DNA from 4 places in the Acidovorax sp. FG48 genome. Region 3 is predicted to be linked to each of the others. Evidence: predicted binding sites of a transcription regulator. Region 3 holds the regulator's gene; each other region holds the start of a gene.
The links. The regulator FNR, encoded in region 3, switches genes on or off when oxygen is low (the NO sensors DNR and NnrR bind a similar motif). The targets are predictions, from matches to a motif close to TTGATNNNNATCAA.
Positions count from the first base shown of each region.

Region 1: ACODSU_RS02500 (universal stress protein) is a predicted target of FNR. The motif match lies at 2,562-2,575, and genes of this name have one in related genera.
Region 2: ACODSU_RS12105 (DASS family sodium-coupled anion symporter) is a predicted target of FNR. The motif match lies at 2,449-2,462, and genes of this name have one in related genera.
Region 4: ACODSU_RS02000 (hemerythrin domain-containing protein) is a predicted target of FNR. The motif match lies at 3,168-3,181, and genes of this name have one in related genera.

Region 1 is NZ_JBMDJH010000001.1:534,791-539,940, forward strand. Features, by position in the region: gene ACODSU_RS02485 (TetR/AcrR family transcriptional regulator) at 1-346, shown strand, start outside; gene ACODSU_RS02490 (fasciclin domain-containing protein) at 448-1,386, opposite strand; gene ACODSU_RS02495 (fasciclin domain-containing protein) at 1,442-1,897, opposite strand; gene ACODSU_RS02500 (universal stress protein) at 2,086-2,508, opposite strand; gene ACODSU_RS02505 (metallophosphoesterase) at 2,622-3,467, opposite strand; gene ACODSU_RS02510 (LysR family transcriptional regulator) at 3,493-4,470, opposite strand; gene ACODSU_RS02515 (hypothetical protein) at 4,608-5,048, shown strand.
Region 2 is NZ_JBMDJH010000007.1:87,001-92,150, reverse strand. Features, by position in the region: gene ACODSU_RS12110 (methyl-accepting chemotaxis protein) at 1-812, shown strand, start outside; gene ACODSU_RS12105 (DASS family sodium-coupled anion symporter) at 822-2,342, opposite strand; gene ACODSU_RS12100 (GlxA family transcriptional regulator) at 2,516-3,583, opposite strand; gene ACODSU_RS12095 (amidohydrolase) at 3,707-5,050, shown strand; gene ACODSU_RS12090 (VUT family protein) at 5,086-5,150, opposite strand, start outside.
Region 3 is NZ_JBMDJH010000006.1:37,317-42,466, forward strand. Features, by position in the region: gene ccoG (cytochrome c oxidase accessory protein CcoG) at 1-1,259, shown strand, start outside; gene ACODSU_RS10590 (FixH family protein) at 1,324-1,602, shown strand; gene ACODSU_RS10595 (hypothetical protein) at 1,658-1,954, shown strand; gene fnr (fumarate/nitrate reduction transcriptional regulator Fnr) at 2,056-2,778, opposite strand; gene hemN (oxygen-independent coproporphyrinogen III oxidase) at 2,968-4,350, shown strand; gene ACODSU_RS10610 (sulfite exporter TauE/SafE family protein) at 4,356-5,081, shown strand.
Region 4 is NZ_JBMDJH010000001.1:433,772-438,921, forward strand. Features, by position in the region: gene ACODSU_RS01990 (heavy metal translocating P-type ATPase) at 1-1,299, shown strand, start outside; gene ACODSU_RS01995 (methyl-accepting chemotaxis protein) at 1,418-3,085, shown strand; gene ACODSU_RS02000 (hemerythrin domain-containing protein) at 3,240-3,827, shown strand; gene ACODSU_RS02005 (alkene reductase) at 3,852-4,955, opposite strand.

The sequences.
Region 1 (5,150 bases), on a different contig from region 3:
GGAAAAGCTGCATGCGCTGGTGCGCTGGTCGCTGGAGCGGCTGCTGACCAACGAGATGCCCCTGCTGCCCAGCCGCAACTCCACGCTGCGTGCGGTGCTCATGGCCAACAAGGACTACCTGAACGGACTGGTGGCTGTGAGCGACCAGATCGGCGAATGGATCACCCAGGCCCAGGCCCAGGGGGTGATCAGCCCCACGCTGCCACCGCTGGTCGTGCTGTACACCCTGTATGCGCGTGCGTGCGACCCGGTGGTGAGCTTCCTCAAGGAAGGCGGGCAGTATTCGGACGCCGAAATCGTGGACCTGGTGGTGCGCACCTGTTTTGACGGGCTGGCGGCGCGTTGAGCCAGGCAGCTTCATAGGCCACACAGCAAAAAGCCCGGCATGCCGGGCTTTTTGCTGTGTGGGTGCTGCGCCGGTGGGGCCAGGCAGCACCTGCGGTCCTGTCACTTGGGCAGGATCACCTTGTCCACCACGTGGATCACTCCATTGCTGGTGAATACGTCGGTGGCCACAATGCTGCTGGTGCGCATGTTCTGGTCGGTGATCACCAAGCTGGCGTTGATGGTGAAGGTCTGGCCCTGCACGGTGGTGATGGCGGTATTGACGGGCACTTCGGCCTTGAGCACGCGCGCGGGCACCACGTGGTAGGTCAGCACCTGGGTCAGCAGGGTCTTGTTGGCCAGCAGCGCGTCCTTGGTCACGCCCAGCTCGGTCAGCAGCGCAGCAAACGCGGCGTTGGTGGGGGCAAACACAGTGAAAGGGCCAGCGCCTTGCAGTGTGCTCACCAGGCCCGCGGCCACTACGGCCTCGACGAGGATGCTGAAGTCCGGCAGGGCCGAGGCCGTGGCCACGATGTCCTTGTCGGCGGGCAGCAGCACCTTGTCCACCAGATGCACCACGCCGTTGCTGGCCTGGATGTCGGTGCTGGTGATGGTGCTCACGCGATTGCGGCCGTCGGTGATCTTCAGGCCGTTGTTCGACTCGATCTTGAAGAAGCCGCCCGACACCGGCGTGATCGCCTTGCCCAAGGGCACATCGGCCCGCATCACCTTGCTGCCCAGCACGTGGTAGGTGAGCACGGCAGTCAGCAGGGGCTTGTTGGCCAGCAGCGCTTCCTTGGTCACACCCAGTTCGGTCAGCAACGCGGCAAACGCTGCGTTGGTGGGAGCGAACACGGTGAGCGTGCCCGTGCTCAGCGTGGGCGCGAGGCCCGCAGCGACCACGGCTTCGACCAGGATGCTCAGCTCGGGGGTGTTTTGTGCCAGCTCGACAATGTTGCGCTGGGGCTCGTCGTCTCCGCCCCCGCAGGCTTGCAGCAGGGTGGTACTGGCGCCCAGGGCGGCAGCCATCAGGACGGTGCGGCGATTGAATACGGTGTTCATAGCGGCTTCTCCTCGTGAATGGATGGTGGGTGAAAAGAGCGGTGGTGCCGGTGGCTTACTTGGGCATCAGCACCGTGTCGATCGCATGGATCACGCCGTTGCTGGCGGCCACGTCGGTGGCGATGACCTTGGACTGGTCGACCATCACGCCCATGCTGGTGCTCACGGTGAGTTCCTGGCCTTGCACGGTCTTGACCTTGCCCGCCTTCACATCCTTGGCCATGACCTTGCCGGGCACCACGTGGTAGGTCAGCACCTTGGTCAGCGCGGCCTTGTCGGCCAGCAGGCCGTCCAGTGTGGCCTTGGGGATTTTGGCGAAGGCTTCGTCGGTGGGCGCAAACACCGTGAATGGGCCGGGGCCCTTGAGGGTGTCCACCAGACCGGCGGCCTGCACGGCGGCCACCAGGGTCTTGAAGTTGCCCGCCTTCACAGCAGTATCGACGATGTCTTGCGCCATGGCGCTGAAGGTGGCGCCAGCGGTCAGAGCGAGTGCAATCAGAGTCTTCTTCATGGGTCGTTCCTCTCGGTTTCGATGGAATTGACACGCCAAGATGGGCGTGGCGCGAATGTATAACCATTTGGTACGAAAGTAAACTGATTGGTTATTCAATAACCATTTAGTCGTAACGAGATGAAAAAAAGCCCTGCAAGGCAGGGCTTTTGGATGGTGTTGCGCAGTTGCGCAGCGGAGCTGGCAGTTCAGCGAACGATCAGCAGCGGTACCTTGCTGTGCGCCAGCACCTGGGTGGTCACCGAGCCCATCACCAGCGTGGCGATGGCACCATGGCCGTGCGAACCCATAACCAGCAGGTCGAACTTGCCGGTGTCTGCCACCTTGGCGATGGTTTCGCCCACCGCGCCGACCTTGACGCTGCGCTTGGCATCCACGCCATGGCGGCCGAGGAACTTGCACACCGGTGCGAGGATTTTTTCGGCTTCTTCGGCGTGGTAGTTGTCCACCACTTCCTTGCCCAGCGCGGCACGGGCGCGGGGAGGCAGCGGGGCCTGCACCGTCAGCACGGTGTAGGTGTGGGTGCCGCCCAGCAGTTCTTCGTGGGTGGCCAGGTAGGCCAGCATTTTCTTGGTGTAGGCGCTGCCATCGACAGCAAGCAGGATGTTCATGGTGTTCTCCGAAAATGGATGGGGCAGACTACTCTGCGCGGGTGCCTGTTGTCTTGACCTGGGTCATGTTGTTCTGTTCGGCGCGTGGCGGATTCGTGCGAACCGCATGCTGATCATACGGTGACCACGCAGCGCGGCTGAAACGCTGCCTGCTCGCCCTTGCGTGCGTAACCGAGCGGGTTGGCCACCACCCGGCACTGCCAGGGCGATCCGTCGCTGCGCTGGCCCTGCACGGTGTAGTCGCTGGGCGCATGCAGGTGGCCATGCAGCCACAGCGGGGTGTGCATCAGCAGGTCGTCCAGTGCGTTGCAAAACCCTGCTGTGCCAGGCACCAGACCGTAGCGGGGGTCGGCGCTGCGCAGGCTGGGCGCAAAGTGGGTGACGACCACGGTGGGGCCGTCAAAAGGCTGCTGCAGCACATCGCGCAGCCACTGCTGGCACACCAGCGCCTGCTCGCGCATGGGCTCGGCCAGAAACGGCTCTGTGTGGCGCGTGCCCCCGGTCTTGCGCAGGTAGAAGTTGGCCGCGCGAAAGGCCTTGTCCCGCAGCTTGAGCCGGCGCGTGAGGTCGGTCGTGCCCTCATGGTCGGCCAGTGCGTCGAAATCGCTCCACAGCGTCGTGCCGACAAAACGCACGCCTTGCAGCACCAGGGTTTCGCGCTCCAGCCACACAATGCCCAGTCGCTCGCAGGTCTGGCGCAGGCGCAGGTGCGCGGCATCGAAGTCCTGGGCGTCGTACTCGTGGTTGCCGGGCACAAACAGCACGGGGGTCGGCCAGCCTGCATATTGGGGCAACGTCGAAAACCGGGCCAGGCCGAAGTCGTCGTCGTCCAGTTGAGAGCCCTGCTGGTAGGAGCCCACGTCCCCCGCCAGCACCAGCACATCGGCGCCGGGGGCGGGTTCGGGCACAAAGTGCGGGTGAGCCTCCAGATGGAGGTCGGAGAGAAGCTGGATATTCATCAGATTGGGCGCAGATGGGTGCAGTCTACGGCGTGCCGTGCAGGTCCTGCCCGGGGAAGGTGCGTCGCGCTGACTGCGCGAGGGCCTGCAGCAGCCAGGTCATCGCGGCCTGCTGGGGGCCGCGCCGGCGCCACAGGGCATCTACGTGCACGGCGGGCACGTCCAGCGGCAGGGCCCGTTGCACCAGGGCGTCGGCAATGCCGGTCACCGGCACAAAGTGGCGTGGCAGCACGGTCAGCAGGTCCGAGCCCGACACCACCCGCCCTGCCGTGAAGAACTGATTGACCGTGATCACCACCTTACGCTCGCGGCCCAGCGACGCCAGGGCTTCGTCGATGAAGCCAAAAGGGCGGCCCGAAAAACTCACCAGCATGTGCCGCGCGGCGCAGTAGGTGTCCAGCGTCAGCGGGGCGTCGGCCAAAGGGTGGCCCTGGCGCATCACGCACACGTATTCGCCGTCGTACAGTCGGCGACTTTCAAAGGCCACCACGCCGCCTGATTGCGCCCGCGCGGTGAGGTCGGCAAGCGCTGCGGGAAAGTAGCCCACGGCCATGTCGGCCGCCTCTTCCTCTAGCAGGCGCCGGGGGTCGCGCGTGGTGAGCGGCAGCACGCGAATGGAGATGCCAGGGGCTTCGCGCTCGATGATTTCCACCAGGGCGGGCACCAGCGTCGCCGCCGTGGCATCGGCCATGGCCAGCACAAAGGTGGACTCGGCCGTTGCCGGGTCAAAGTGACCGGGCGCCAGGGACTCCTGCAAATGGGCCAGGGCCTCGCGCACCGGCGGCCACAGGGCCAGTGCGCGCGGCGTGGGCTCCACCCCCTGGCCGCTGCGCACCACCAGTTCATCGCCCACCACGTCCCGCAGGCGCCGCATGGCGTTGCTGACGGCTGGCTGGGTGATGGAGAGCTTGTGCGCGGCCCGGGTAAGGCTGCGCTCGGCCATCACCTCGTCAAAGACGCGCAGCAGGTTCAGGTCCAGGGAGCGGAAGTTCAAAGGGGTCATGGTGACCCTACAGCATATTCATCACTGATATGAATATCAATGATTCAAAATATAAACTTGAACATGCAAAGGGTAAACCCTAATATCACCCCATCGCCCGGCAATCTCGCCACAAGCGTTAGAAAAGGGAAACCGAAATGACCGCCTTTGCACACGTTGAGTACCCCACCGAACACCCCGGCGTTGTCCGCGCCGAAAACGCTGCCGCCGCCCTGAAGAGCGCTGCCGCCCATTTTGACGGCGCGCGTGGCGCAGCCTCCTTGCTGCTGGCCGCCGTGGTCTCCGCGCTGCTGGTGGTTGCCAACCAGGTGATCGACACTTGGACCGAAGGCCACCTGCTGGCTGCCTGGATGGTGCTGTGGCTCGTGGCCTTCGCCGCGCTGGCCCTGCTGACCAGCCCTGCCCGTCGCGCCGGTGTGGCGCTGCGCGGTTCCGCGCTGGCTTGGGCCGAAAGCCGTCGCCGCGCCGCTGAAGACCAGCGCACCTGGCAAGTCGCTATGAAGGACCCCCGCATCATGGCCGAGCTGAACCACGCAATGGGCATTCCCACCGTGGACAGCATTCGCAAGTACTACTGAACTGAGGGTTTAGCGCAGCACACGCTGCGCAATCCAGCGAATTTAAGCCGTGGCAGACGCCACGGCTTTTTTTGTGTCTGCGTTTGTCATGCCCCACATGCC
Region 2 (5,150 bases), on a different contig from region 3:
TGCAGGCGCGGCTGGCCGAGCTGGTGGTGGGCATGCGCCAGGCCAGCACGTCGGTGGCCGGGGCCAGCAGCGAGATTGCGGCGGGCAACAGCGACCTGTCGGCCCGCACCGAGCAGACGGCCTCCAACCTGGAAGAGATCGCCGCCAGCATGGAGGAGCTGCTGGCCACCGTGCGCCACAGCGCCGATGCCGCTGCGCAGGCCAGCACCCTGGCCGCCGGTGCCAGCAGCGTGGCCCAGCGCGGGCGCGAGGCAGTGGACCGCGTGGTGGGCACCATGGACGGCATTGCCCTGTCGTCACGCCGCATTGCCGACATCACCAGCGTGATCGATGGCATTGCGTTCCAGACCAACATCCTGGCACTGAATGCGGCCGTAGAAGCCGCCCGTGCGGGCGAGCAGGGCCGGGGCTTTGCGGTGGTGGCCAGCGAAGTGCGCAGCCTGGCCCAGCGCTCGGCCACGGCAGCCAAGGAGATCGGTGGGCTGATCAGCGACAGCGTGCGGCAGGTGGACGAGGGCACGCAGCTGGTCCACGCCGCTGGCGGCACCATGGGCGAGATCGTCCAGTCCGTGCAGCAGGTGGCCACCATCATTGGCGAGATCAGCACTGCCGCCCGCGAGCAGACCACGGGCCTGAGTCAGGTGGGCGAGGCGGTCTCGCAGCTCGACCAGATGACTCAGCAGAACGCCGCGCTGGTCGAGGAGTCGTCCGCCGCCGCCCAGGGCCTGCGCGTGCAGGCGCAGCAACTGGCCGAGCTGGTGGAGGCCTTCCGCCTGCCTGCAGCCGCTGGGGGCCAGAAGGCGCTGCGGTAAGCCTGCAGGTCAGGTGCGGGTCACCATCAGCCCCAGCCACGGCCAGTAGGTCAGCGCAAAAACCACCAGCAGGATCATCCCGGTCAGCGTGATCACGATGCCGGTGCGCACGAAGTCGTGCGCGTCGAAGGTGTCGGTGCCGTAGGCGATCATGTTCTGCGGCGCGTTCACCGGCAGGATGAAGCCAAAGCTCACCACGAACTGCAGGATCATCGTCATGCCCACGATGTTGATGCCAGGCGTCTGCACGGTGGACAGCACGCTGATGACGATGGGAATCATGGTGGACGCCAGCGCCGTGGCGCTGGCAAAGCCCAGGTGAATGACGATCAGGAACGCGGACAGCAGCATCAGGATGGCAAAGGCCGACGCCATCTGCAGGCCCAGGTGGCCCACGATGAGCTGGGCCAGCCAACCCGCCGCCTTGGTCTGCAGCAGCGCAGAGCCCACGCTGATGCCCACCGCGAACAGCACTACCGTGCCCCACGGGAACCCCTTTTGCGACTGCTTCCAGTCCATCACGCCGATGCGCGGAAACAGCATCAGCGCCACGGCCGCAAGGGTAGTGGAGGTGGTGTCAAAGTCGTGCAGCACCTTCTCGGTGGACCAGAACCCCAGCAGCACCAGCACCATGGCCAGCAGCTTCCACTGGTTCAGCGTCATCGGGCCCAGTTCGGCCAGCTGCTGCCGAATGGTCTCCTGCCCGCCCGCAATTTCCTTCATCTCGGGCTTCATCATGCGCGTCATGATGAAGAACAGCGCCACCGTCATCAGGGCTGCAAACGGGGCGGCCGCCACAAACCATTCGCCCCAGGTGATCTGCGCACCAAGCTGCTTTTCGATGAAGCCGATGGCCACCATGTTCTGCGCGGCGGCGGTCTTGACGCCCACGTTCCAGATGCTGGCCGTCTGCGCCGTGGTGATGACCAGCAGCGCGGCAAAGCGGCTCTTGCGGTCTACCTTGAAGGCCAGCACAAAGCCCATCATGATCGGCATCAGGCAGGCCACGCGCGCCGTGGTACTGGGCACGATGAACGACAGCAGAAAGCCCACCACCATGGCCCCGATCACGATGTGATGGGTTTGGGCGCCGACCTTGGACAGCACTGTGAGCGCGATGCGCCGGTCGAGCCCCGTGGCGGTCATGGCCGACGCAATGAAACACGCGGCAGCGACCAGCGCCACGGCGCTGTTGGCAAAGCCCGAGAGTGCGAGGTTCAGCGCCGCGCCCGTGCCCATGTCCGCGCCATCGGGTTTGGCCACGCTGGGTGCGTAGGCCAGCAAGAACACCATCAGCGCGGCGATCACCACCGCACTCACCGAGTATTCGAGCGCCTCGGTCATCCAGACGATCACCGCGAACGCGAGGATGGCCAGCATGGTTTGCCCCGCCACCGGCAACCCGGCCGGGGTGGGCAAGGCCTGCACGGCCAGCAGCGCCACCAGGGCGCCGAGCAGGCCGAGCCGTTTGGCGAGGCTCGCCGATGCGGGGGCAGGGGCCGGGGATGTGGTCGGTGCGGCAGTGGACATGGGGTGGCTCCGGTGAAGGCGCGCTGGGCGCGAATCCTTGCGCCGCGCGTGCGAATGCATGGCCGACCCAAGGGCTTCCAGTGTTGCGCGCTGTCCGCTGCGGGTGTTGATTCAGGTCAAGGAGGGACGGTGGTGCGGCCGCGTTCGCAGCGGGGCAGAGAGGCTGCTGCGTCTCATGCCCCCACATCCACCCGCCAGCGCCTGCGCGGCGCGCGCAAGGCGTGGCGCTTGCGGTACTCCCCCGGTGCCATGCCGGTGTAGCGCACAAAGATGCGGCGGAACGCAGCCGGGTCGGCATAGCCGCAGGCCACCGCGATGCTGGGCACACTCTCCAGCGTCACCTCCAGCAGCACCTTGGCGCGTGCGCAGCGCAGGCTGTGCAAGTGGTCTAGCGGCGACTGCGACAGCTCCTGCTGAAAGTGCCGCAGCAAGGTGCGTGGGCTCACCGCCGCTGCCTCCGCCAGCCGGGCCAGCGAGTAGGGCTCGTCCAGATGGTTCTCCATCCAGGCCATGGCGCGGGCCAGGGTGCTGTCGCGTGTGGCGGGGATGTGTTGCTGCGCGTTGGCCTGCAGGGCGGCACGGGCGCGGTCGTGGTCGGGCCGCAGCACGCTGGCGCAGGTCTGGGCCAGCGCATCGCCCAGCGCATGGCGCACCAGGGCAATCGCCATCTCCCCCAGGCTGTGGGGCAGCGCGCAGCTGAGCCAGGGGCCGTCATCGCTCAGGTCGTGACCGGCGTCCAGCCCCACCTCGGGAAAGTCCCGCTCAAACCCGGCCAGGTAGAACCACGGCAGGCAGCCGCGGCGGCCCTGCAGGCGCCCGCTCTGCGCCGCCAGCCAGGCACCATTGCCCACGGTAAGCACCTTGTGCCCGGCGTCCAGCGCAATGCCGATCTGGCGCGAGAGGGCGCGGTGGCGCGCCGCCACATCGCGGATGGCCGGGATGTCGGCCGCGTGGAACGAGGGGATGAACCAGGCCTGTGCGGGGTCGTCGGCTGGCGCCGCCGTGGGCTGCGTGTAGGCCGCCAGCAGGCCCGGCTGGTGCGGCAGGGGCTGGCCCTGGGCATCCAGCAGCCGCCAGGCCAGGCGGGGCGAGCCTGCACCGCCCCGCAGGCCGGCCAGCAGGTTGGCGCCGCGCAAGAGGTCGATGAACTGCAGTGCGTTGCCCACCGCCGATTCGGGCAGCAGCGGGATGTCGATGCGAAAAACCGGTGCCGTCGCAGACAGGACAGAAGAACGGGGCATGGCGATATTGGCTCTGTGGATGGCTATTTTCGCTTGTCTGCAGCGCGGGGTGGGCCCGTAGCATGAACCTGCGTTTTTTTGCTGCGTTCCTTTTTGTTTTCACTTCCTGCACGGATCTGCCTCATGCACACCCCCCTCTCTGCCATCTCGCTGGCCACCTGCTTGCTTCTCAGCGGGCTCACGTTCGCATCGTCCGCCCAGGCCCAGGCCCTGGACGCCGCCGGCCTGCAGGCCATCGACGCCGCCGTGACGGCCGTGGCGCCCAAGATGGTCAACTGGCGCCGCGACATCCATTCCCACCCCGAACTCTCGGGCCAGGAGGTGCGCACCGCCAAGCTGGTGGCCGAGCATCTGAAGAAGCTCGGCATGGAGGTGCAGACCGGCGTGGGCGGCACCGGCGTGGTGGGCACGCTCAAGGGTGGCCTGCCCGGCAAGGTGGTGGCCCTGCGCGCCGACATGGACGCGTTGCCCGTGCCCGAGAACACCGGGCTGCCCTTTGCCAGCAAGGTGAAGGCCACCTACCTGGGCAAGGAGGTGCCGGTGATGCACGCCTGCGGTCATGATGCCCACGTGGCCATGCTCATGGGCGCGGCCGAGGCGCTGGCCGGCATGAAGGCGCAGCTGCCCGGCACCATCAAGTTCATCTTTCAGCCCGCCGAGGAAGGCGCGCCCGTGGAGCCCGATGCCAACGGCAAGGTGCCCAGCTTTGGCGCCAAGGCCATGGTGGAGGCGGGCGCGCTCAAGGATGTGCAGGCCATCTACGGCCTGCACATCACGGCCAACCTGCCCTCCGGCGTGGTGGGCTACCGCAGCGGGCCGCTCATGGCGGGCTCGGACAACATCAAGATCCAGGTCGAGGGCCGCGGCGGCCACGGCTCGTCGCCCTGGAACGCGGTGGACCCCATCGTGGCCGCCAGCCAGGTGGTGCTGGGCCTGCAGACGGTGGTGAGCCGACAGCTCAACATCAGCCAGGAGCCGGCCGTCATCACCATCGGCCAGATCCAGGGCGGCACGCGCTACAACATCATCCCCGACGGCGTGGAGATGCTGGGCACGCTGCGCACCTTTGACGAAGGCATGCGGCAGGAAGCGCTCAAGCGCATCACCACCACGGCCGAGCAGATCGCGGCATCGAGCGGCGCCAAGGCCCAGGTGCGTTTTGGCCCCGTGGCCTACCCGGTGACCAGCAACCCGGCGGAGCTGACGGCCGCGTCGCTGCCCGCGCTCAAGCTGGCCTCGGGCAGCAAGGCCATGGTCATCCCCAAGGTGAGCGGCTCGGAAGACTTCTCGGAGTTCCAAAAGGTGGCGCCCGGCTTCTTCTACTTCCTGGGCGCGCCGCCCAAGGGCGCGGACTTCACCAAGGCGCCGTCCAACCACTCGCCGCTGTTCGACATCGACGAAGACCAGATGCCGGTGGGCGCACGCACGCTGGCCGCGCTGGCGGTGGACTTTTTGCAGCGCAAGTAAGCCGCGACGAGAAGACGCGAAAGGCGCCGCGCGGCTCAGGTCGCGCGGTGGTGCGTTGCCAGCTGGCGGCTGATGAACAGGCGAAACGGCAGCAGCAGCG
Region 3 (5,150 bases):
GGTTGCCGTGGTTTGAGTGGGGCCAGCGCCAGATGGTGCTGTTTGACCTGGGGGCTCGCAGGTTCTACATCTTTGGCCTGGTGCTGTATCCGCAGGATTTCATCTACCTCACCGGCCTTCTGATCATTTCGGCGTTGTCGCTGTTCCTGTTCACCGCAGTGGCCGGGCGTCTGTGGTGTGGCTTTGCGTGCCCGCAGACGGTGTACACCGAAATGTTCATGTGGATCGAGCACAAGATCGAAGGCGATCGCAGTGCCCGGCTCCGCCTGGACAACGGCCCCTGGACGTTCGAGAAGATCCGCAAGAAGTTTTTCAAGCAAGTGGTGTGGATCGCGGTGGCCCTGTGGACCGGGTTTACTTTTGTGGGGTACTTCGTCCCCATTCGAGAGCTGGGCAGCGAGCTGCTGGCGTTCCAGGGCAGCTGGCAGATTTTCTGGGTGCTGTTCTACGGTTTTGCCACCTATGGCAATGCGGGCTTCATGCGCGAGCAGGTCTGCAAGTACATGTGCCCTTATGCGCGCTTTCAAAGCGCGATGTTTGATAAAGATACGCTGATCGTTACCTACGACCCTGAACGTGGCGAGCAGCGTGGTCCGCGCAAGAAGAACATCGACTACAAAGCCCAGGGGCTGGGCGATTGCATTGACTGCTCGCTGTGTGTGCAGGTCTGTCCCGTGGGCATCGACATCCGCAAGGGCTTGCAGTACGAATGCATCGGCTGTGGCCTGTGTGTGGACGCCTGCAACACCGTGATGGACAAGATGCAGTACCCGCGTGGGCTCATCCGCTATTCGACCCAGAACGGCGTGGCCAAGCACTGGACCCAGTCGCAGATGTTGCGCCGCGTGCTGCGCCCCCGCGTGCTGATCTACAGCGCTGTGCTGGTCACCCTTTGCGTGGCCATGTTGGCCAGCCTGGTGGTGCGCACGCCGCTGAAGGTGGATGTGGTGCGGGACCGCGCTGCGCTCTCGCGCATCGTGGCAGGTGGCAAGCTGGAGAACATTTACCGGCTGCAGATCATGAATGCCACCGAGGGCGAGCAGCGTTATCGCATCAGTGCGCGGGGCCTGGAGGGGCTCGAAGTGGCTTCCGAGGCTGAAGTGGACATTGGCGCGGCAGAGTCTCGCTGGGTGGCCGTGCGGTTGCAGATTCCTTATGGTTCCGCCACGCCCGGATCGCACGCCGTTCAGTTTGATGTGCAGGCCGTAGGAGCAGCGGCCCATGTCACGGAGAAATCCGTGTTCCTTGTACCGCGCTGAGCGGTATTCCGGTGGGGCCCTTCAGGGCCGCACTTTGACCGATATTGTTGAGGAGTAAAGCACCATGTCTTCAAACCCTGCCATTGCAACCCCGGCGGCAACCGTACCCTGGTGGAAGTTTGGCCATGTGTGGCTGGTGATTGCCGGGCCTCTGATCGTGATCGTGGCGGGCTTTGTGACGCTGTGGCTGGCGATTTCGCGGCCCGACCCCGTGGTGGCGGAGGACTACTACCGCCAAGGCATCGAAATCAACAAGGCACTGGTGGCGCCGGAAAAGAGTCTGGCGCCGGCCCTCAAGGCCCGCAACCATGCGGCCACCCCTGTGCAAGACCAACCACGCTGAAACCCCAGGGTCGCACACCCTGGCGACCCCGGCAGCACCAGGAGACAGAACCTATATGTGGACGCAACGCCTGATGTGGATTGCATGGCCCGCCTTTTTGATGGCGGGTGTGCTGGAGATGCTGGTTTTTGCCATGGTGGACCCCCAGGACCTGCACTGGTTCGGGCAGCCTCTGGCGCTGTCGAGGCAGGGGGTGTACACCCTCGCATTTTTTGTGTTCTGGGCCATCACCATGGCCACCAGCGCATTGACCACGCTACTGTCCATGTCCCCGTTTGAGGTCAACCGCTGTCCCGTGCCCGACGGGGAGCGCCCTGACGATTGCCGCAAGACATCGTCGTCTTGCTCCTGAGCCTTTTTCGCCGGTTCATGCGGACATGCGCTGCATGCCGTTTTAAAAGGGACCGGCGGACTTTGGTACGGCCCCGACTCTCAGCCGACGAGGGGCCGTAATCAGTGGCAGGTCTGCTGGCTGTTCACAATGCGTCGCAGGGCATCGGTGTCGAGGATGCGCACATGGCGCTGTTTGACTTCCACGATGCCTTCTTCCACAAACTTGGAGAAGGTGCGGCTCACTGTTTCAAGTTTGAGGCCCAGGTAGCTTCCGATCTCTTCGCGCGTCATGCGCAGCACCAGTTCTGATTGCGAGAAACCCCGTGCATGCAGGCGCTGCACCAGGTTGAGCAAGAAGGCCGCCAGGCGCTCCTCGGCACGCATGCTGCCCAGCAGCAGCATCACACCATGTTCGCGCACGATCTCGCGGCTCATGATCTTGTGCACGTGGTGCTGCAGGGCCGTGACTTCGCGGGAGAGTTCTTCGATGCGGTCGAAAGGCATGACGCAGACCTCGGCATCTTCCAGGGCCACTGCGTCACAGGTGTGGTGGTCATTCACGATGCCGTCCAGCCCGATGATCTCGCCCGCCATCTGGAAGCCCGTGACCTGGTCGCGACCGTCTTCGGTGGCTACACAGGTCTTGAAAAAACCGGTGCGGATGGCATACAGGGACGTGAAGGACTCGCCATTGCGAAACAGCGTGCCGCCGCGCTTGACCTTGCGGCGGACAGCAACGACCTCGTCAATGCGCTGCAGTTGCTCTTCGTTCAAGCCCACGGGCATGCACAGCTCGCGAAGGTTGCAGTTGGAGCAGGCGACTTTGATGGTGAGCGGGTTCATAGACACATGGGCTTGGGTTAGCGGTCAAGCATATCGCGCTTGCCGTACACGAACCTGAATACAGAGCGCGGGCAAGCGGCTGACCTTCATCAAATTGTCGCTGTATCGCTTGCGGGTTCACTTGATGCAGGTCAAGGACATGTCCCAGAGCCTACGGCACAGTCAAGGTGTACGCAAGGAAATTTCCCCATGACTGCTGTTTCGCCAGACCTTCTGCGCCGCTTTGACGTGCCAGGGCCCCGCTATACATCCTATCCAACGGCCGACCGTTTCGTGGAGGCGTTTGGTCAGGAAGACTATGTGCTGGCGCTGCAACAGCGCCGCTCGGGCACGCTGGCCAAGGCCATGCCGCTGTCCCTGTACGTGCACATCCCGTTTTGCGAATCCCTGTGTTACTACTGCGCCTGCAACAAGATCATCACCAAGCACCATGACCGCGCCGAGGTCTACTTGCGCTACCTGAGCCGCGAGATCGACCTGCACACCGCGCACTGTGGCGTAGGACAGGTGGTGAGTCAACTGCACCTGGGGGGAGGCACACCCACCTTCCTCTCCGATTCGGGCCTGAGAGAGCTGATGGCCATGCTCAAGCGCAGCTTCACGCTCGCGCCTGGGGGGGAATACTCGATCGAGGTGGACCCCCGCACCGTTAATGCAGAGCGTCTTGCACTGTTGGCTGAGCTGGGTTTTAACCGGCTGAGTTTTGGCGTACAGGACTTTGATGCCGAAGTGCAGAAGGCTGTGCACCGCATCCAGCCTGCCGAGCAGGTGTTTGCGCTGGTCGAATCTGCGCGTTCGTTGGGCTTTGACTCGGTGAATGTGGATTTGATCTACGGCCTGCCGCGCCAGACGCCCGAGTCTTTTGACCGCACGCTGGCCCAGGTGGCACAACTGCGGCCTGACCGCATCGCGCTGTATGCCTACGCGCACCTGCCAGAGCGTTTCAAGCCACAGCGCCGCATCATCTCTGCGGAGTTGCCCACGGGCGCGAGCAAGCTTTCCATGTTGTCGCGCTCGCTCGATGCCTTCATGGATGCTGGATACGTGTACGTGGGCATGGACCACTTTGCGCTGCCCACCGACGCCCTGGCCGTGGCCAAGCGCCAGGGGCGCCTGCACCGCAACTTCCAGGGCTATAGCACGCAGCCGGACTGCGATTTGATCGGCTTGGGCGTATCGGCCATTGGCCGTGTGGGGGCAACCTACAGCCAGAACTCCAAGACGCTGGATGAGTACTACGACTTCCTGGACCAAGGGCGGTTGCCCGTAGTGCGCGGGTTGGCGCTCACGCGCGACGACCTGGTACGCCGTGCGGCCATCATGGCCCTGATGTGCCAAGGGGAACTGCTGTTCGAGCCGATGGAGCAGGCGTGGCTGATCGACTTCCGTCAGTATTTCGCGGCGGAGTTGGCCCAATTGGAGGGCATGCAGGAGCAAGGGCTGGTGCGCGTTGGGCCTGAGGGCATTGAAGTGACCGCGACCGGTTGGTTCTTCGTGCGGGGCATCGCCATGGTTTTTGACCGCTATCTGCAGGCAGACCGCAACCGCGCCCGGTTTTCGCGCATCATCTGATACCTATGCTTGCCACGGTCGGCTGGACTGCTTTGCTCATGGGACTCGCTGGCGGGTCCCACTGCCTGGCCATGTGCTCCGCGCCTTGCGGAGCACTCGTGGGGCAGGGCGGCGCGCCACCGGCGGAGGACAGTGCTGAGCAGGTGGTGCGCTGGGCGCCGCGTGGCGGTGCGCTCCAGCGTACCGTGGCCTTTCATTTGGGGCGCCTGGTGGGATATGCCAGTGCCGGTGCATTGGCGGCCTTGGCCATGGACAGTCTGGCATGGCTGACCCAGCAGACCACCGCGTTGCGTCCCGCCTGGACGCTGATGCACGTGGCAGTCATGGCCTGGGGGCTCATGATGATGGTGCAGTCCCGGCAGCCTGCCTGGGTGGAGCAGGCGGGCCGCTCCGTATGGGCGCGTGTTCGACCGCTGGTCGGGGCGCCAGGCGGCGTGATGGCGGCCGGGGTTCTGTGGGCCCTGATGCCTTGCGGGTTGCTCTACTCGGCCCTGTTGGTCGCGGCGCTCAGTGGAGGGGCGCTGGAGGGGGCCCTGACCATGGCCCTGTTTGCCGTGGGCAGCGGGGTCTGGCTGGTGGGTGGCCCCTGGGCTTGGAGCAGCCTTCGCAACCGCCTGAATCTCGCACGGGCTCAGTGGGGCACGAGGGCCGCAGGCGCCATGCTGTGCGCGGTCGCTGCCTGGGCGTTGTGGATGGATCTCATTTACAAGCCATCGCTCTGGTGCCGCTGAGCGGGCGGCGCTGATTTGTCCTGTCACCGCCAATCGCCCGCTGGTTCCAAGCGGGGCGATGCCTCAGCC
Region 4 (5,150 bases), on a different contig from region 3:
GTGGACCAGGTGTCGGCCATTTTTGTGCCGGTGGTGCTGGTGGTGGCGCTGGTGACCCTGGCGGGCTGGCTGGCCATGGGCGCTGGGCTGGAGGCGGCGCTGATCCACGCCGTGGCCGTGATGGTGATTGCCTGCCCCTGTGCGCTGGGGCTGGCCACGCCCGCAGCCATCATGGCGGGCACGGGTGTGGCGGCCAAACACGGCATCCTCATCAAGGACGTGCAGGCGCTGGAGCTGGCGCACAAGGTGGACACGGTGGCCTTTGACAAGACCGGCACGCTGACCGTGGGCCAGCCCCGGCTCACGGCGTTTGAGGTGGTACCGGGTCTTCATGAGGCGGCAGTGATGGCAGCCGTGGCGGCGGTGCAAAGCGGCAGCGAACACCCGCTGGCGCGCGCAGTGGTGGCGGCTGCAGGCGAGCGGCAGATTAACGTGGCCACCGCGCAGGACGTGCGCGCCGTGCCCGGGCGCGGCACCGAGGGCGAGGTGGACGGCCAGAGCTACCTGGTGGGCAGCCTGCGCTGGATGCAGGAGCTGGGTGTGGGCCTGGGCCCGTTGTCAGACCGCGCGGAAGCGTTGCAACGCGAAGGCGCCACGGTGTCCGCCGTGGCCCAACGGGTCACGGAAGGGTTGGCGCTGCGGGCATTGATGGCCTTTGGCGACGAACCCAAGCCGGGTGCGCGCGAAGCGCTGGCGGCGCTCAAGGCGCGTGGCATCCGCACGGTGATGGTGTCGGGCGACAACCGGGGCGCGGCCGAGGCCATGGCCCGGCGCCTGGGGCTGGACCCAGCGGCGGGCGAGGTGATGGCCGAGGTGCTGCCGGGCGACAAGGCCGCCAAGGTGGCGGCGCTGCAACAAGGGCCCGATGGCAAGCACCATGAGCGCCGCCGGGCCGCCCCAAGGCGCGAAAGCCCCATCGGGGGGCAGCGACCCAGCGCAGCGGCGGAGCGTGGGGGCCATATTGTGGCGATGGTGGGCGACGGCGTTAACGATGCCCCGGCATTGGCTGCGGCCGATGTGGGTATGGCGATGGGTAACGGGACTGATGTGGCCATGCACGCAGCGGGCATCACGCTGATGCGCGGCGACCCGATGCTGGTGGCAGCGGCGCTGGATATTTCGCACCGCACGGTGATGAAGATCCGCCAGAACCTGTTCTGGGCGTTTGCATACAACGTGGCGGGCATTCCGCTGGCGGCGCTGGGTTACCTGAACCCGGTGGTGGCGGGGGCGGCCATGGCGCTCAGCTCGGTCAGCGTGATGGCGAATGCCCTCTTACTCAAGCGGTGGCGCATGTGATAAATACGTACAGCACGGTCATCGATGTCTGGCAAACTGCAACGATTTGTTGCGAATCCGTGGCCTCGGGGGAGGTGCGGTCACCGCATCGGCATAGCTATATCAAGGACGACAGATCATGAATCTCTTCTCGCTCATGCGGCAGTTCACCATACGTTTGCGCATGCTGGGTGCCATTGGCGTGGTGCTGGGCCTGCTGGGGCTGCTGGGTGGCGCGGGCATGCTGGGCATGTTCCGTATCAACGACATGAGCCAGAACTTCATGGACCATTCGTTCGCCAAGGTGAGCAGCATGGCCGAGCTGCGGGGCGAGATGGGGGCCATCCGCCAGTACGAGAAGGACATGATCATTGGCTACGAGAAGCCCGAAGCCGTGAAGGCTGCCCATGCCAAGTGGGTGGAGAGCCAGGACAAGGCCAAGAAGATTGCCAACAAGTTCCTGGAAGGCGGGGAAGACTCTGACAACGCGGTGGTGCGCAACATCGTCAAGCGCCTGGACAGCTATCGCGAGCTGTTTGCGCACGTGGCGCGCCAGCTGGAGGCGGGCGGCTACGACACCGCCACCATTGCCAACCGCATGAGCGGCAAGGCCGTGGCCGAGTTTGCCGAGGCCGACAAGCTGATGGCCGAGCTGGACTCGGTGCTGCGCGCCGAGGTGTCCAAGTCGGTGGCGCAGCAGAGCGAGGTGTCCAACCAGACCAAGTGGCTGTTTGTGCTGGCGGTGCTGATCACCGTGGTGGTGGTGGTGCCCACCACGCTGATGAACATGAACTCCATCTGCAAGCCCCTCGAAGAAGCACGCAAGATGGCCCAGGCCATTGCGGGCGGCGACCTGTCGCAGCACATTGCTGCCGAGGGCAAGGACGAAGTGGCCGACCTGCAGCGCGCGCTGCGCGACATGCAGCAAGGCCTGAGCGCACTGGTGGCGCAAGTGCGGGATGCCAGCGGCAACATCGCCACGGCCAGCCAGGAGATCGCCACGGGCAACCAGGACCTGTCGCAACGCACCGAGCAGACGGCCAGCAATGCGCAAGAAGCTGTGTCTTCTCTGTCGCAGCTCACGTCCACGGTGCAACAGACGGCGTCGTCGTCGCAGATGGCGAACCAGCTGGCCGCGTCGGCCTCGCAGATGGCCACCCACGGTGGCGGTGTGGTGCAGCAGGCCGTGGCCAGCATGCATGAGATTTCGACATCGAGCCGAAAGATCGGCGACATCATCGGCCTGATCGACTCCATTGCCTTCCAGACCAACATCCTGGCGCTGAATGCGGCCGTGGAAGCGGCCCGCGCAGGCGAGCAGGGCCGGGGCTTTGCGGTGGTGGCCAGCGAGGTGCGCAGCCTGGCGCAGCGCAGTGCGGCGGCGGCCAGCGACATCAAGGGCCTGATCCAGAGCAGCGTGACGGCCGTGGACGGCGGCGTGCGCCACGTGGAAGAAGCGGGCACGGCCATGAAGGACATCGTGAGCAGCGTGCAGCGCGTGGGCGACATCATCGGCGAGATCACGGCCGCAGCGTCCGAGCAATCGGCCGGCATTGGCCAGGTGAACAGCTCCGTGGGCGAGATCGACCGCATGACGCAGCAGAACGCGGCGCTGGTGGAAGAGTCCGCCGCCGCTGCCGAGTCGCTGCGCGAGCAGGCCGCGCGCCTGTCGCACGTGGTGCAGCAGTTCCGTCTGGCCGAATCGGCCGGTGGCTATGGCCACGGCGGCGCAGTGGCTGCCCCCTATGCAGACCAGGCGCCCCAGGCGCTGGCTGCAGGCCCTGCGCAGGCACGCCTGACGCACTGACCGCGCCAGGCCTTTCCTTTCGACGAGCCCCGCAGGCCTGGTCTGCGGGGCTTTTTTGTGGGCGGCGCTGCCCGGCGGTTTATTGACCTGCGTCATGGGCGCACCGGGGAGCGCGTGGCACCCTTGGGGCCTTGTTGAACCTGGGGAGTGCGCCATGCCGTCGATCAGTCTGCGAACCATTCGCGAGGAGCATGCGTCGCTCGCAGCGGTGCTGCACTCGCTGCGCCTGATGCTGGACCAGGGCCCGGGTGACGAGCCCGCTGCGTTCTTTGACGTGATGCGGGCGATGCTGTTCTACATCGATGAGTTTCCCGAGCGGCAGCACCACCCCAAGGAGTCGCAGTGGCTGTTCCCCAAGGTGGCCGAGCGCTCACCCCAGGCGGCCGAGGCCATCGCCCAGCTGGAGCGAGACCATGCCGGCGGCGAGGCCGCGGTGCGCGAGCTGCAGCACCTGCTGCTGGGCTGGGAGCTGATGGGCGATGCGCGCCGCGAGGCGTTTGCGCTGGCGCTGGAGCGCTACATCCGCTTTTACCTGGAGCACATGCGCCTGGAAGAAACCGTGGTGCTGCCCGCCGCGCAGGAGGCCCTGCAGCCGGGCGACTGGACCGCCATCGACGCGGCCTTTGCCAGCAACACCAGCCCGCTGGCCCCGGGCAAGCCGCGCGATGCGGCGTATGACCGGCTGTTCACCCGCATCGTGATGCGCGCGCCGAGCCCGATCGGGCTCGGTTCACCCTCTTGAGCGGCTGCGCCGCTCGGTGGGGACTCAGGCGCTTAGCGCCGGGTAGTCCGTGTACCCCTCGGCGCCACCGCCGTACAGCGTGGCGCGGTTCACCTCGTTGAGCGGGGCGTTGGCTTTCAGGCGCGCCACCAGGTCGGGGTTGGCGATGAAGGGGCGGCCAAAGGCCACGATGTCGGCACCGTTGGCCAGGGCGGCATCGGCCAGTTCGCGCGTGTAGGCGTTATTGACCATCCAGGCACCCTTGCCACCCGCTGCGCGGTAGGCGGCCTTGAGGGCGGCGTAGTCAAACGGGCGGCCTTCCACTTCGCGCGGGCCGCCGGTGGCGCCTTCGATCACGTGGATGTAGGCAAGGCCCAGGGGCGCCAACTGGCGCACCACATGGTCGAACAGCGGCTGCGGATCGGCGTCCACGATGTCGTTGGCGGGGGTGACGGGCGACAGGCGGATGCCGGTGCGGCCGCCGCCGATTTCCTCGACGATGGCGCGGGTCACTTCCAGCAGCAGGCGAGCGCGGTTGGCAATGCTGCCGCCGTAGTCGTCGGTGCGCTGATTGGCGCCGGTCTTGAGGAACTGGTCGATCAGGTAGCCGTTGGCTGCGTGGATTTCCACACCGTCAAAGCCCGATGCAATCGCGTTGCGTGCGGCGTGGCGGTAGTCCTGCACGATGCCGGGGATCTCTTCGGCATCGAGTGCGCGGGGCATGGAGGTGGGTGTGAAGGTGGGCACGCCGTCTTTGATGAGCACGGTCTTGGTGTTGGCCTGCACGGCCGAGGGTGCGACGGGTGCAGCGTTGCCCGGCTGCAGGTCGGTGTGCGAGACACGGCCCACGTGCCACAGCTGCACCACGATCTTGCCGCCGGCGTCGTGCACGGCGCGGGTCACCTTCTTCCAGCCGTCCAGCTGCTCGGTGCCATAGAGGCCCGGCACATCGGCATAGCCCTGGGCTTGCGGGCTGATGGCCGTGGCTTCGGAAATGATGAGACCGGCACTGGCGCGCTGCGCGTAGTAGGTGGCGACCAGGTCGGTGGGGATGGCCTCGGGCGAGCGGTTGCGCGTGAGCGGCGCCATGGCAATGCGGTTGGCCAGCTGGAGGTCGCCCGCGCGGGTGGGTTCAAACAAAGAGGTCATGGTGAGAAGTCCTGGAGAAAGGCGATGTGCCAAAAAAGCAGCAAAGAGCCTGTTGACGATCTCCCAGGGGTCGCGCAGCGGTCTTTGCGGGATGGGATGCAAGGCGCGGTGCGCAGTGGATAGCCCGGCTATCCACAAGCGCCGCAACGCTGCAGACCGCCCGCAAAGGCCACTGCCCGAAGGGTTGGAGCGAAA